3 regions of the Amycolatopsis stemonae genome follow, and region 3 is predicted to be linked to each of the others. Evidence: riboswitches for the same ligand, from Rfam matches in the RefSeq annotation. Region 3 holds a riboswitch; each other region holds the start of a gene.
What was found. Region 3 has a riboswitch for thiamine pyrophosphate ahead of ACYVLJ_RS01790 (thiamine ABC transporter substrate-binding protein). Riboswitches for the same ligand answer to the same signal wherever they lie in the genome.
Positions count from the first base shown of each region.

Region 1: another riboswitch for thiamine pyrophosphate. It lies ahead of thiO (glycine oxidase ThiO); the one in region 3 lies ahead of ACYVLJ_RS01790 (thiamine ABC transporter substrate-binding protein).
Region 2: another riboswitch for thiamine pyrophosphate. It lies ahead of thiC (phosphomethylpyrimidine synthase ThiC); the one in region 3 lies ahead of ACYVLJ_RS01790 (thiamine ABC transporter substrate-binding protein).

Region 1 covers NZ_BAAGUJ010000001.1:859,036-863,501, reverse strand. Annotated here, with positions in the region: gene ACYVLJ_RS04300 (threonine ammonia-lyase) at 1-861, opposite strand, end outside; gene ACYVLJ_RS04295 (hypothetical protein) at 1,009-1,776, shown strand; gene thiE (thiamine phosphate synthase) at 1,780-2,445, opposite strand; TPP riboswitch at 2,559-2,664, shown strand; gene thiO (glycine oxidase ThiO) at 2,658-3,734, shown strand; gene thiS (sulfur carrier protein ThiS) at 3,734-3,934, shown strand; gene thiG (thiazole synthase) at 3,936-4,466, shown strand, end outside.
Region 2 covers NZ_BAAGUJ010000001.1:850,086-854,551, forward strand. Annotated here, with positions in the region: gene ACYVLJ_RS04225 (glycoside hydrolase family 15 protein) at 1-244, opposite strand, end outside; gene ACYVLJ_RS04230 (S1C family serine protease) at 447-1,358, shown strand; TPP riboswitch at 1,407-1,528, shown strand; gene thiC (phosphomethylpyrimidine synthase ThiC) at 1,522-3,156, shown strand; gene thiD (hydroxymethylpyrimidine/phosphomethylpyrimidine kinase) at 3,153-3,956, shown strand; gene ACYVLJ_RS04245 (winged helix-turn-helix transcriptional regulator) at 3,982-4,377, opposite strand; gene ACYVLJ_RS04250 (NADP-dependent oxidoreductase) at 4,466-4,466, shown strand, end outside.
Region 3 covers NZ_BAAGUJ010000001.1:348,580-353,045, forward strand. Annotated here, with positions in the region: gene ACYVLJ_RS01785 (ABC transporter permease) at 1-182, opposite strand, end outside; gene ACYVLJ_RS01790 (thiamine ABC transporter substrate-binding protein) at 293-1,342, opposite strand; TPP riboswitch at 1,367-1,474, opposite strand; gene ACYVLJ_RS01795 (4a-hydroxytetrahydrobiopterin dehydratase) at 1,507-1,791, shown strand; gene ACYVLJ_RS01800 (hypothetical protein) at 1,868-1,996, shown strand; gene ACYVLJ_RS01805 (hypothetical protein) at 2,236-2,568, opposite strand; gene ychF (redox-regulated ATPase YchF) at 2,565-3,647, opposite strand; gene ACYVLJ_RS01815 (DNA-3-methyladenine glycosylase 2 family protein) at 3,751-4,466, shown strand, end outside.

The DNA.
Region 1 (4,466 bases), 510 kb from region 3:
GTGGAACAGGTACGCCGCCGTCGTCACCGCGCCGCTCGGTTCGGCGACCAGCCGGGCCTTGCGGGCGAGGGTGCGCACGGCCTCGCGGATCTCGTCCTCGGTGACCGTGACCATGTCGTCGACGACTTCCCGCAGGTGGGCGAAGGTCAGCTCGGACGGTTGCGCGCGCAGGCCGTCGGCGATCGTGCGGGCGCGGTCGGCCTGCGGCCAGTCGGCGCGGCGGCCCAGCCGCAGCCCCTCGGCCGTGTCGCCGGCCAGCGCGGGCTCGACCCCGATCACGCGGGCGCGCGGGCAGCGCGCCTTGACCGCGGCACCGACCCCGCCGGCCAGCCCGCCGCCGCTGACCGGCACGAGCACGACCTCGACGTCCGGGAGGTCCTCGGCGATCTCGAGGCCCGCGGTGCCCTGCCCGGCGATGACGGCCGCGTCGTCGAAGGGCGCGATGAGGGTCAGGCCGCGTTCGGTGGCCAGTTCGTGCGCTTTGCCCTCGTGCTCGCCGATCGGCACCTCGATCACTTCGGCGCCGTAGGAGCGGGTGGCCTCGACCTTGATCCGCGGTGCGATGTCCGGTACGACGATCACGGCGGGCACGCCGAACCGCTGCGCGGCGTACGCGACCGCTTGCGCGTGGTTGCCGCTGGAGTAAGCGATGACACCGCGGGTACGCCGTTCGTCGTCGAGGGTGGCGATCGCGTTGTACGCGCCGCGCACCTTGAACGCGCCGACCGGTTGGAGGCTTTCGGGTTTGAGCCAGAGGTTTTCGCGAGGATCCCACGTTTGGCGCAACAGGGGTGTGCGCACGGCGACCCCCTGGACGCGCTTCGCCGCGGCTTCGATGTCGGAGATCGTCACCAGTTCCATGTGCCGAGTATGTCAAGAAAGTGTTCGGCCCGTACTGTCTATTGTGGACAGTGGGAGTGGTGCTGCTCACGCTCCGGCAACGCGGGGAGTTCCTCGCGCGCCTTACACGTTGGGAACGGGGAGAAGACTTTCTAGCGGATCGGGATCATGAGCAAGGAGACGGAACAGCCTTCAGGGGAGAAGGAACAGAAGTCGGGCCTGCGCATCGCGCAGGTGCTGGCGGCGGCGCTCGCGGCGGTGACGGCGGCGCTGCTCGGGTCGACGCTCGGCGTCGCCGGCACGGTGGCCGGGGCGGGCGTGGCGAGCGTGATCACGACGGTCGGCGGCGAGATCTACCTGCGCTCGCTGCAGCGCACGAAGGACGCCGCGCTCAAGGCGCGGCAGCTGGCGACGTCCGGCATCCGGCGCCGGGGGCAGGTCATCGCGATCAACGAGATCACCGACCAGCCGCTGCCGTCGGCCGTGCCCATCACCGAGCAGCCGACGGTCCGGCTGCCGAAGCCGGACGGCCCGCTCGAGGAGCAGCCGTCGCGGCTGCGGAAGCTGCGCTGGCCGCTGGTCATCGGCACGAGCGTGGTGGCGTTCGCGGTGGCGATCCTGGCGATCGTCGGCGTGGAGGCGGCGACCGGCGGCAAGGTGGCCGGCGGGACGGGCGCGGGCATCGGCAAGATCTTCGGCAACGGCGGCGGCCAGACCGACAGGACCCCGTCGACCACGCCGACGGCTCCGACGGACGACACGCAGGAGTCGCCCACCCGGACCACGACGACGGAGACGACGACGCCCACCGCGCCGACGACGTCGAGCACCCCGAGCAGCTCGCCGACGCCGACGACCCCGAGCACGACGGCCCAGCAGCCGACGACCTCGGCCCCGCCCACCAGCCAGGGCGCGGCGACCACCCCGACCCCGTAACCGTCAGGGGAGGCGGGCGCGCAGTTCGCGGGCGGCGGACTCGGGGTCCTCGGCCTCGGTGATCGCCCGGACGACCACGATCCGCGACGCGCCCGCTTCGAGGACCGAGGGCAGCCGGCCGGCGTCGATGCCGCCGATCGCGAACCAGGGCCGGCCGGGCGTCGATGCGGCGGTCGAGCGGACCAGGTCCAGGCCCGGCGCCGAGCGGCCCGGCTTCGTCGGCGTCGGCCAGCAGGGACCCGTGCAGAAGTAGTCCACGCCCGGTTCGGCCGCGGCCGCGGTGGCCTGCGCCACCGAGTGCGTCGAGCGGCCGATGACGACGTCCTCGCCCAGGATCCGCCGGGCCAGCGCCACCGGGATGTCGTCCTGGCCCAGGTGGAGGACGTCCGCGCCGACCGCCAGCGCCACGTCCGCCCGGTCGTTCACCGACAGCAGCGCCCCGTGCCGCGCGCAGGCCTCGGCCAGCACCTCCAGCGCCGCGATCTCGGCCGCGGCCTCGAGCGGCGCGCCGCCGGTCTTGTCGCGCAGCTGGATGATGTCGACGCCGCCGGCCAGCGCCGCGTCGGCGAACGCGGCCAGGTCGCCGCGGGCCGTGCGGGCGTCCGTGCAGAGGTACAGGCGAGCGGCGTCGAGCCGGGCGCGGATCTTGTCACCGGAGAGGGCGGGCATGGCGGCGACCGTACCCCGCCGGCGGACGGTCCGGCCAAGACCCGGTGCCGTTGCCGTGAAAGCCATCCGGCCGTGACCGCGCTTGGATTATCGACCAACGGCACGTAGGGTGGACGGGTCCGCACGGGAGCCCGGGGCACGGGCTGAGAGGGAGCTGCCGCTCCGACCGTGGAACCTGATCCGGGTCATGCCGGCGCAGGGAGCGTGATCCCATGACGAACAACCTGGCAGTGGTCGGCGGCGGCGTGATCGGGCTGTCCGCCGCGTGGCGCGCGGCGCGAACCGGCCGAAGCGTCACCCTCTACGACCCCGAACCCGTCCGCGGCGGCGCGTCGTGGCTGGCCGGCGGCATGCTCGCCCCGGTCACCGAGGCCTGGCCGGGCGAGGAGGACGTCCTCAGCCTCGGCGAGGAGTCCCTGCGCCGTTGGCCCGGCTTCGCGCGCGACCTCGCGCAAGAGGGCGTCGACCCCGGCCTGGCCGAGCACGGGACGCTGGTCGTCGCCTTCGACAGCGCCGACGCGGGGTACCTCGACATCCTCGCCGGTCACCTGCACGCGCTGGGCCGCACGGCCGAACGCCTCACCGGCCGGGAAGCCCGGCGGCTCGAACCGGGCACCGGATCCGTCCGAAGTGGACTCCACGTGCCCGGCGACCTGGCCGTGGACAACCGGAAACTGCTCAACGCGCTGTACGCGGCCTGCCAGGAACGCGATGTGCGGTTCGTCCGGGAACGCGTGGCCGCCCCGCCGGACGCGGACGCCGTCGTGCTCGCGGCGGGCGCGTGGACCGGGCGGCTGCACCCGCGGCTCGCCGGGGCGGTCCGCCCGCTCAAGGGCGAAATCCTCCGGCTCCGGCCCCGGCGCGGCTGCCTCCCGCCGCCGAAACGCACGGTTCGCGCCGTCGTCGAGGGGCACCCGATCTACCTCGTGCCGCGCGGCGACCAGGAGCTCGTCCTCGGCGCGACGCAGTACGAAGCGGGCTTCGACCAGGCCGTCACCGCCCGCGGGGTCCGCGAGCTGATCGAGGGCGCCGAACGGGTGTTCCCCGCGATCACCGAGTACGAGCTGGTCGAGACCGCCGCGGGCCTGCGGGCCGGCAGCCGGGACGTGCTGCCGTACATCGGCGTCCTGGACGACGGCGTCTTCGCCGCGACCGGGCACCACCGCAACGGCCTGCTCATGGCCCCCGTGACCGCGGACGCCGTGGTCGCGTGGCTCGAAGGCGAGAAGCCGCCCGAAGGCGTCGAAGCGGCTTCGCCCGACCGCCTGCACCAGAAGGAGCACGTGTGATGGAGATCAAGCTCAACGGCCGGTGGACGGAGTTCCCGGACGGCGCGACCGTCGCCGACGTCCTCGACGCGTCCGGCGGGCAGCGGCCCGGCATCGCCGTCGCGGTCGACGGCGTCGTCGTCCGCCGCACCGACTGGGCCACCACGGCCGTGCCGAAGGGCGCGGGCGTCGACGTGCTCACCGCCGTCCAGGGAGGCTGAAATGGAGACGGAACCGCTGGTCATCGGCCCCTGCAAGCTGACGTCCCGGCTGATCATCGGCACCGGCGGCGCGGCCAACCTCGCCGTGCTCGAACGCGCGCTGGTCGCGTCCGGCACCGAGCTGACCACGGTCGCGATGCGCCGCGCGGACGCCGAGGGCGGCTCCGGTGTCCTCGAACTGCTCACCAAGCTCGGGATCGAGCTGCTGCCGAACACCGCGGGCTGCCGCACGGCCGCCGAAGCCGTGCTCACCGCGCAGCTCGCGCGGGAGGCCCTCGGCACCGACCTGGTCAAGCTCGAGGTGCACGCCGACGACCGGACGTTGCTGCCGGACCCGTTCGAGACCCTCGACGCCGCCGAACGGCTGACCGCCGACGGGTTCACCGTGTTCGCCTACACGAACGACGACCCGGTGCTGGCCCTGCGCCTGGAGGAGGCCGGCTGCGCCGCGGTGATGCCGCTGGGCGCGCCGATCGGCACCGGCCTCGGCATCCGGAATCCGCACAACATCGAGCTGATCGTCTCCCGGGCG
Region 2 (4,466 bases), 500 kb from region 3:
TCGCCGACCGGACGCTCGGCGTCGACAGGTCCGGGTAGTACACCTCGGACATCTGGCCGCCCTGCAGCGTGAACCAGACGTTGCTCGAGCGGTCGTGAGCCGTGCCGAAGCCGGTCTTGTTCGCGGGCAGCCAGCTCGGATGGGCTCCGGGAGCGCCGGGAGCCTCACCCTGGGCCGCCGCGGTCGCCGGGATCAGTCCGGTGACCAGCAGCCCGGCGAGGGCGCCGAACATGAGTTTTCGCATATCAACCCCACAGAAGATCGCTTCTGCACCGTTACAGAAGCGCTTTGGGAGTCTGCCGCCGAATCTTCACCGGCGCATGGTCCGAACCGGTGAACCACTGACCGTCACTGGTCCGGTCGGCGGTTCACGGACAGCGAACCCGCGCCCACCTCGTTCGGGCGCACACTTGTAGTACCTGCAACGGTGTAATCGAGGTGCATCCATGGACGAGGCGATGGACGCCTATTCGCGCGCGGTCAGCACCGTCGCCAAGACCGTCACCCCGCACGTCGCCGGGGTGCAGCTCGCACGTGGCGGCGGCTCGGCCGTCGTCTTCGCCGACGACGGCCACCTGCTCACCAACGCCCACGTCGTCGGCGACCACCGCCGCGGCGTCGCGACCTTCGCCGACGGCAGCGAAGTGCCCTTCGACGTCGTCGGCGCCGATCCGCTGTCGGACCTCGCCGTGCTGCGGGCGCGTGGCGAGACGCCGTCGGCCGCCCAGCTCGGCGACGCCGACCAGCTCGTCGTCGGGCAGCTCGTCGTGGCCATCGGGAGCCCGCTCGGGTTCTCCGGCACCGTCACCGCGGGCGTCGTCAGCGCGCTCGGCCGGGCGCTGCCGGTGCGGCAGGGGCGCACCACCCGCGTGATCGAGGACGTCATCCAGACCGACGCGGCGCTCAACCCGGGCAACTCCGGCGGCGCGCTCGCCGACTCCGCCGGCCGCGTCGTCGGCGTCAACACCGCCGTCGCCGGCGTCGGGCTCGGGCTCGCCGTGCCGATCAACGCGACCACCCGGCGGATCATCGACACGCTCGTCGTCGAGGGCCGGGTGCGGCGCGCGTACCTCGGCGTCGTCGGCGTGCCCGCGCCGCTGCCGGACGACGTCGCCGAGCGCACCGGCCAAGCCGCCGGGCTGCGGGTCCACGAGGTGGTCGCGGGCGGGCCCGCCGACCGCGCCGGGCTGCACGCGGGCGATCTCGTCCTGACCGTCGGGCGCGCCCGCGTCTCGGACGCCCAGGGCATCCAGCGGCAGCTGTTCGCGGAGGTGATCGGCACCGCACTGCCGATCACTGTGCTGCGCAACGGAGCCATGGTCGACGTGTACGCGACCCCCGCCGAGTTGGTCGGGTGAGGTGAGCGGACTTGAGTATGCGCTCCCGGCGTGGCATGGTCGGGGGCACAACACCAACGCGGGAGCTCGCGCCATGGCGGGCTGAGAGGGTGACTTGCTTCGGGCAGGCGTCACCGACCGCATGAACCTGACCGGGTAATGCCGGCGTAGGGAGTGAAAGTCGTTGACGACGCTGGAAAACAAGCACGTCTCCGTCACCACGGGTCCGATCACCGGATCGCACAAGACGTACCACCAGACCGAATCCGGACTGCGGGTTCCGGCGCGCCGGATCGATCTCTCCAACGGCGAACACTTCGACGTCTACGACACTTCGGGCCCGTACACCGATCCCGACGTGTCGATCGACGTCCACAGTGGACTGCACCGGCTGCGCGCCGGGTGGGCCGACGGCCGTGCGCACAACACCCAGCTCGGGTGGGCCAAACAGGGTGTCATCACGCGGGAGATGGAGTACATCGCCGCCCGCGAACGGGTTGCGCCGGAGTTCGTGCGCGACGAGGTCGCGAGCGGGCGCGCGGTGATCCCGGTCAACCGCAGGCACCCCGAGTCCGAGCCGATGATCATCGGCAAGAACTTCCTGGTGAAGATCAACGCCAACATGGGCAACTCGGCCGTCTGGTCGTCGGTCGAGGAAGAGGTCGACAAGATGGTGTGGGCGACCCGCTGGGGTGCCGACACGATCATGGACCTTTCGACGGGCAAGCGGATCCACGAGACGCGCGAGTGGATCATCCGCAACTCGCCGGTCCCGGTCGGCACGGTGCCGATCTACCAGGCCCTGGAAAAGGTCGACGGGGAACCGGAAAAGCTGTCGTGGGAGATCTACCGCGACACCATCGTCGAGCAGTGCGAACAGGGCGTCGACTACGTCACGGTGCACGCCGGCGTGCTGCTGCGCTACATCCCGCTGACCGCGCGGCGCGTCACCGGGATCGTCAGCCGCGGCGGGTCGATCATGGCCGCGTGGTGCCTGGCGCACCACCAAGAGTCCTTTTTGTACACCCACTTCGAAGAGCTCTGCGAAATCCTGCGGCAGTACGACGTCACGTTCTCCCTCGGTGACGGCCTGCGTCCCGGCTCGATCGCCGACGCCAACGACCGCGCCCAGTTCGCCGAGCTGGAAACCCTCGGCGAGCTGACGCACATCGCGCGGTCGCACGACGTCCAGGTGATGATCGAAGGCCCCGGCCACGTGCCGATGCACAAGATCAAGGAGAACGTCGAGCTGGAAGAGAAGCTCTGCGGCGAGGCACCTTTCTACACGCTCGGTCCACTAGCGACGGACATCGCGCCGGCGTACGACCACATCACGTCGGCCATCGGCGCGGCCCAGATCGGCTGGTACGGCACGGCGATGCTGTGCTACGTCACGCCGAAGGAGCACCTGGGCCTGCCGAACCGCGACGACGTCAAGACGGGCGTGATCACGTACAAGATCGCCGCGCACGCCGCCGACCTGGCCAAGGGGCACAAGTACGCGCAGGAGTGGGACGACGAGCTGTCGAAGGCCCGCTTCGAGTTCCGCTGGAACGACCAGTTCAACCTGTCGCTGGACCCCGACACCGCGCGGTCGTTCCACGACGAGACGCTGCCCGCCGAGCCGGCCAAGACCGCGCACTTCTGCTCGATGTGCGGTCCGAAGTTCTGCTCGATGCGGATCACGCAGGACGTCCGCAAGTACGCCGAGGAACACGGTCTGTCCACTGTGGAAGCCATCGAGGCCGGGATGGCTTCGAAGTCGGCGGAGTTCACCGAGTCCGGCGGCAAGGTCTACCTGCCCGTGGTGCAGCCGTGACACCGCCCACCGCCCTCACCATCGCCGGATCCGACTCCGGCGGTGGTGCGGGCATCCAGGCGGACCTGAGGACGTTCTTCGCGCACGGCGTCCACGGGCTCGTCGCGCTGACCGCGGTCACCGTGCAGAACTCCCTGGGTGTGCAAGGCTTCACGGAGATCCCCGCCGACGTCGTCACCGCGCAGATCAAGGCGGTGGCGTCCGACATGGGCGTCAACGCGGCGAAGACCGGGATGCTGGCTTCGGCCGAGATCATCCGCGCGGTGGCGAAAACCCTGGACGAGGTCGAGGTCGGCCCGTTCGTGGTCGACCCGGTGGCGGCGTCGATGACCGGGCACGCCCTGCTGCGCGAGGACGCCCTGGAGGCGATCCGCACGGAGCTGTTCCCCCGCGCGACCTTGATCACGCCGAACCTGGACGAGGTCCGGCTGCTGACCGGCGTTTCCGTCGTCGACCCGGCCTCCCAGCGCGCTGCCGCCGAGGCCCTGCTGGGCTTCGGCTCCCAGTGGGTCTTGGTCAAGGGCGGCCACATGGAAGGCACGGCCGAGTGCGTCGACCTGCTTTCCGACGGCCGCGAATTCATCTCGCTGAGCGGCCCCCGCTACGAGACGGAAAACACCCACGGCGGCGGCGACACCTTGGCGTCGGCGATCACGTCGTCGCTGGCGAAGGGCGCCTCGGTACCGGACGCGGTGGCAGCGGGCAAGAAGTTCATCGAGCGCTGCGTGGCGGAGGCCTACCCCCTGGGCGCAGGCGTCGGCCCGGTCTCCCCGTTCTGGGTCCTGCCGCAGTCGTCGTGAGCGTCCGGCGACACGCCGCGAGCCATCAGCGGACCGGCTGCAGCTCCCGGCCGTCGTAGGTCTCGCGGGCCGCGCGGATGCGGCCGAAGTTCGCCTGGGACCACGCGCTCAGCGCGATCAGGTGCGCGCCCACCTCCGCGCCCATGTCCGTCAGCGCGTATTCGACTGTCGGCGGCGTTGTCGGGTACACGGTGCGCGTGAGGAAACCATCGCGCTCCAGCTGGCGGAGGTTCTGCGTCAGCATCTTCTGGCTGATGCCGTCGACGGCGCGGCGCAGTTCGCCGAACCGGTGCGGGCCGCGGGCCAGCGCGCCCAGCATCAGCGCCGTCCACTTGTTGGCCAGCAGGTCCAGCACGTCCCGGCAGGGACAGCTCCGGAGATAGACGTCCCAGGGTCCGTCCTGGTCACAGGTGGTTTCCATCAGGTACCTACTTCACTCGGAAGTGCCTTCTAGCGAAAAGTGACGAACGCTCCGAGTATAGGAGAACCCGAAGAGAAGGAGTGTGGAGA
Region 3 (4,466 bases):
GGCAGCCCGGCGACCACGGCGACGACCGTCGAGGCGGCCGCCGTCGCCACGGTGAAGCCGGCCAGCTGCCAGGTGCGCACGTCGCCGAGGACGGTGTCGAGACCGCCCGCGGCGAACCCGCGGCCGATGATCGCGAGCACCGGCCAGGCGAAGAACACCACCAGGAACCCGATCGGGGCCAGGCCGAGCAGCGCCAGGCCGAACCCTCGAGCGGTCCTCGGCGGGGCCAGGACCGGTGGTTTTCGGTGGTTCCGGGCGGCGGAACCCCCGGCCCGAGGCGACGCCTCGGATGTCACTGCACGAGCGTGCGCCATTCGCCGATCCACTTCTCGCGCCCGGCTTGGACCTGGTCCGCGGGCAGCGTCTGCGGCTTCTGCGGCAGCGGCGCGACCTGCGCCCAGCCCGCGGGCAGCTCGACGTCCTGCCGCGCCGGGTAGACGTACATGTTCGCCGCGACGGTCGTCTGGAACTGCTGCGAGAGCAGGAAGTCCACGACCTTGCGCGCGCTGTCGGTCTGTTTGCCGTTCGCCAGCACGCCGGCGTACTCGACCTGCCGGTAACAGGTGTCGAGCAGCGCCTTGGTGCGCGGCTTGCCGTCGTCACCGACCTCGGCGGCGGGCGAAGACGCGTACGAGACGACGATCGGGCGCGGCCCCTTGCCCGCCGAGCCGGAGAAGTCCTTGGTGTAGGCCTCTTCCCAGCCGCTGACGACCTTGACCCCGTTGGCCTTCAGCTTGCTCCAGTAGTCCTTCCAGCCGGCCTCGCCGTACTTCGCGATCGTGCCGAGCAGGAACGCGAGCCCCGGGGACGCCGTCGCCGGGTCCTCCGCGACCAGCAGGTCCTTGTACTTCGGGTCGGCGAGGTCGTCGTAGGTCCCGGGCGCCGGGATGCCCTTGCTCGTGAAGTAGTTCGTGTCGACGTTGACGCAGACGTCGCCGACGTCGACCGCGGAGAGCCGGTGCTCGGGGTCGACGGCGTAGCGCTGCGGCCCGCGGTCGGCCTCGGGGCTGGTGTAGGCGTCGAAGACGCCCTCCTTGAGCGCGCGCGAGGCGAAGGTCGAGTCGACGCCGTACGCGACGTCCCCGATCGGGTTGGCCTTGGTCAGCACGAGCTTGTTGGTCAGCGAACCGGCGTCGCCCTGCTTGAGCACGGAGATCTTGATGCCCGACTGCTTCTGGAAGGCGTCGAGCACCTCCTGCGGCGCCAGGAAGGAATCGTGCGTCACGAGGGTGACGGTGGGCGTCTGCTGGGTGCCGCCGTCGCCGCTCGACAGCGAGCACCCCGCGGTGACGGCCCCCGCGACGACAACGGCCGTCGCGGCGCGCGCAGCCCTGCGTTTCATCTACCCCTCCTGCACTTCACCGGACGAAGAGGGGTGAAGCCCTCCCTTCGCCGGCATGATCCGGTCAGGTGCGAACGGTCGCGGATACCCGCCTCTCAGCCCGGCACCGGCCGGACTCCCGTGGCAACCGTGCAGCGTAGTCCAGGACGTAAGACCATGGAGACATGACGGAAATCTTGAGCGACTCCGAGGCCGACGAACGCTTGGGCACGGGCTGGACCAGGTCGGGAGCGGTGATCTCCCGCGAGGTGGAGCTCGCCTCGTTCCCGCAGGCGATCGAGGTGGTGGACCGCGTGGCGGTGCTGGCCGAGCAGGCCGACCACCACCCGGACATCGACATCCGCTGGCGCACGCTGACGTTCCGGCTCTCGACGCATTCGGCGGGCGGCCTGACGGCGAAGGACTTCTCACTGGCGGCCCAGATCGACTCGGTGCTCGACTCGGTGTGACTTCGGTAACTCTGGGTGCACTTTTTCGCGGTTTCGACGTCTCTCGGTAAACGACCTTTGCTAGGAGAGACGGATCATGACGCAGGCGATCGTGGTGGGCACGGCGGCATTCGCGGCGATGGTGGCAGCGGCCGGCGGCGTGCTCTGGTTCACCGCCCGCGGCCGTCGTCACCCGGATGCCGGTGAGTTCGATCACAGCCGCTAACGAAGGGCATGATCAGCGCGCTGAGCAGGGCGGAAGCATCGGTTTTCGGCCCAAGGAAACGCCATGAACAGCACCGCCGCCCTCACCCCCGCCCAGCGCGCCTGGATCAACGCCCTCGCCCCCGCGGTGGTGCTGATCACGATCGCCCTGATGGGCATCATCGGCTGAGCCGGACCCGCCGATCGAGCGCCGTCGCCCTGACTCCCAGTGCGGCGGCGTACTCGTCGGAGTGGCTGTCGCTACCCGGCTAGCTGGATCTGCTCCGGCGGCGGGAACTCCGCTGGGACGTCGTCACTCACGGACCAGTACTCGAGTCCCGACAGCCGCCCTTCCTCGGCGAACACGATGATGCCGCCGTCGGGTGCGTCGGCCTCCACCACCAACCGGCCGTCGAGGTCGGCCGCGAGCAGGGCCGGGTCCACCACGAGGTCGATCGTCGGGCACCCACAGGCGCAGGTTCCGGTGACCCGCGCCGTGGGCAGCTGGGCACGCAGCCGCGGCGCGCCGGGGAAGTCACCGGCGAGCAAGTGGTCCAGCACGGCTCGCTCGGCCGGCGACAACGGCCGCGTCATACGTTGAAGCGGAACTCCACCACGTCGCCGTCGGCCATGACGTAGTCCTTGCCCTCCATGCGGACCTTGCCCGCCGCTCGGGCCGCTGCCATCGAGCCGGCCTCCATCAGGTCGTCGTACGAGACGATTTCCGCCTTGATGAAGCCGCGCTCGAAGTCCGTGTGGATGACGCCCGCCGCCTGCGGGGCCGTTGCGCCCTGGGGGATCGTCCAGGCGCGGGACTCCTTCGGGCCCGCCGTCAGGTACGTCTGCAGCCCGAGCGTGTGGAAGCCCGCGCGGGCCAGCGCGTACAGGCCCGGCTCCGGCTGGCCGACGGACTCGAGCAGCTCGCGCACCGACTCCTCGTCGTCCAGCTCCAGCAGCTCCGCCTCGACCTTCGCGTCGAGGAACACCGCGTCCGCCGGGGCGACCAGCTTGGTCAGCTCCTCGCGGCGGGCTTCGTCGGTGAGCACCGACTCGTCCGCGTTGAAGACGTAGAGGAACGGCTTCGTCGTCAGCAGGCTCAGCTCGCGCAGCGCGTCGAAGTCGACTTCCTTCTGCGCCTGGAAGAGCGTGCGCCCGGCGTCGAGGATCTCCTTCGCCTTCTGGGCGTTGTCCAGCGCGGGCTTGTTCTCCTTCTTCGTCCGCGCTTCCTTCTCCAGCCGCGGCAGCGCCTTGTCCAGCGTCTGCAGGTCGGCGAGGATCAGCTCGGTGTTGATCGTCTCGATGTCGCTCGACGGGTCGATCCGGCCGTCGACGTGCACCACGTCGGGGTCGTCGAACACCCGGATGACCTGGCAGATCGCGTTGGCCTCACGGATGTTGGCGAGGAACTTGTTGCCCAGCCCGGCACCCTCGGACGCGCCCTTCACGATGCCCGCGATGTCCACAAAGGACACCACGGCCGGGACGATCTTCTCCGACTTGTGCAGCTCCGCCAGCTTGTCCAGCCGCGGGTCCGGCAGCGGCACCACGCCGACGTTCGGCTCGATCGTCGCGAACGGGTAGTTCGCGGCGAGCACGTCGTTGCGGGTCAGCGCGTTGAACAGGGTGGACTTGCCGACGTTGGGCAGGCCGACGATACCGAGGGTGAGGCTCACGACCCCGCAGTCTACGTGGCTCGCCCCCGCCGCCCGGCGTGCACCCAACGCGGCGTCGGATTTCCGCCAGCAACGGCCCTGACCTGCTGGCATGCTCGGATTCATGGTCACCGACACGCTCGCCCTGTGGCGGGACGCCGAACGCTGCTACCGCGTGGTCACCGCCCGCGACTCGCGTTTCGACGGCCAGTTCATCATGGCGGTCCGCACCACCGGCATCTACTGCCGCCCGTCGTGCCCGGCCTCGACGCCGAAGGAGCAGAACGTCCGCTTCTTCCCGACGTCGGCGGCCGCGCAGGCCAACGGCTTCCGCGCCTGCCGCCGCTGTCTGCCCGACGCCGTCCCGGGCTCGCCGGACTGGAACGTGCGCGCCGACCTCGCGGCGCGCGCGATGCGCCTGATCTCCGACGGCACGGTGGAGCGTGAAGGTGTCCCCGGCCTCGCCCGGCGCCTCGGCTACTCGGAACGCCAGCTCGGCCGGGTGCTCACTGCCGAGCTCGGCGCGGGCCCGCTCGCCCTGGCCCGGGCCCACCGCGCGCACTCGGCGCGGCTGCTCATCGAGGTGTCCGGGCTGCCGCTCACCGACGTCGCGTTCGCGGCCGGCTTCTCCAGCGTCCGGCAGTTCAACGAGACGATCCGCGAAGTGTTCGCCACGACGCCTTCGCAGCTTCGCGCCTTCGCCGCGTCACGACGACGCCAAGGCGAGGTGAGCGGAACCCGCTTGAGCCTGCGGTTGCCGTTCCGGCCGCCGTTCGACGCGGCCGGGTTGCTTCGCTACTTCGCCGCGCACGCGATCCCGGACGTCGAAGAGGTGACTTC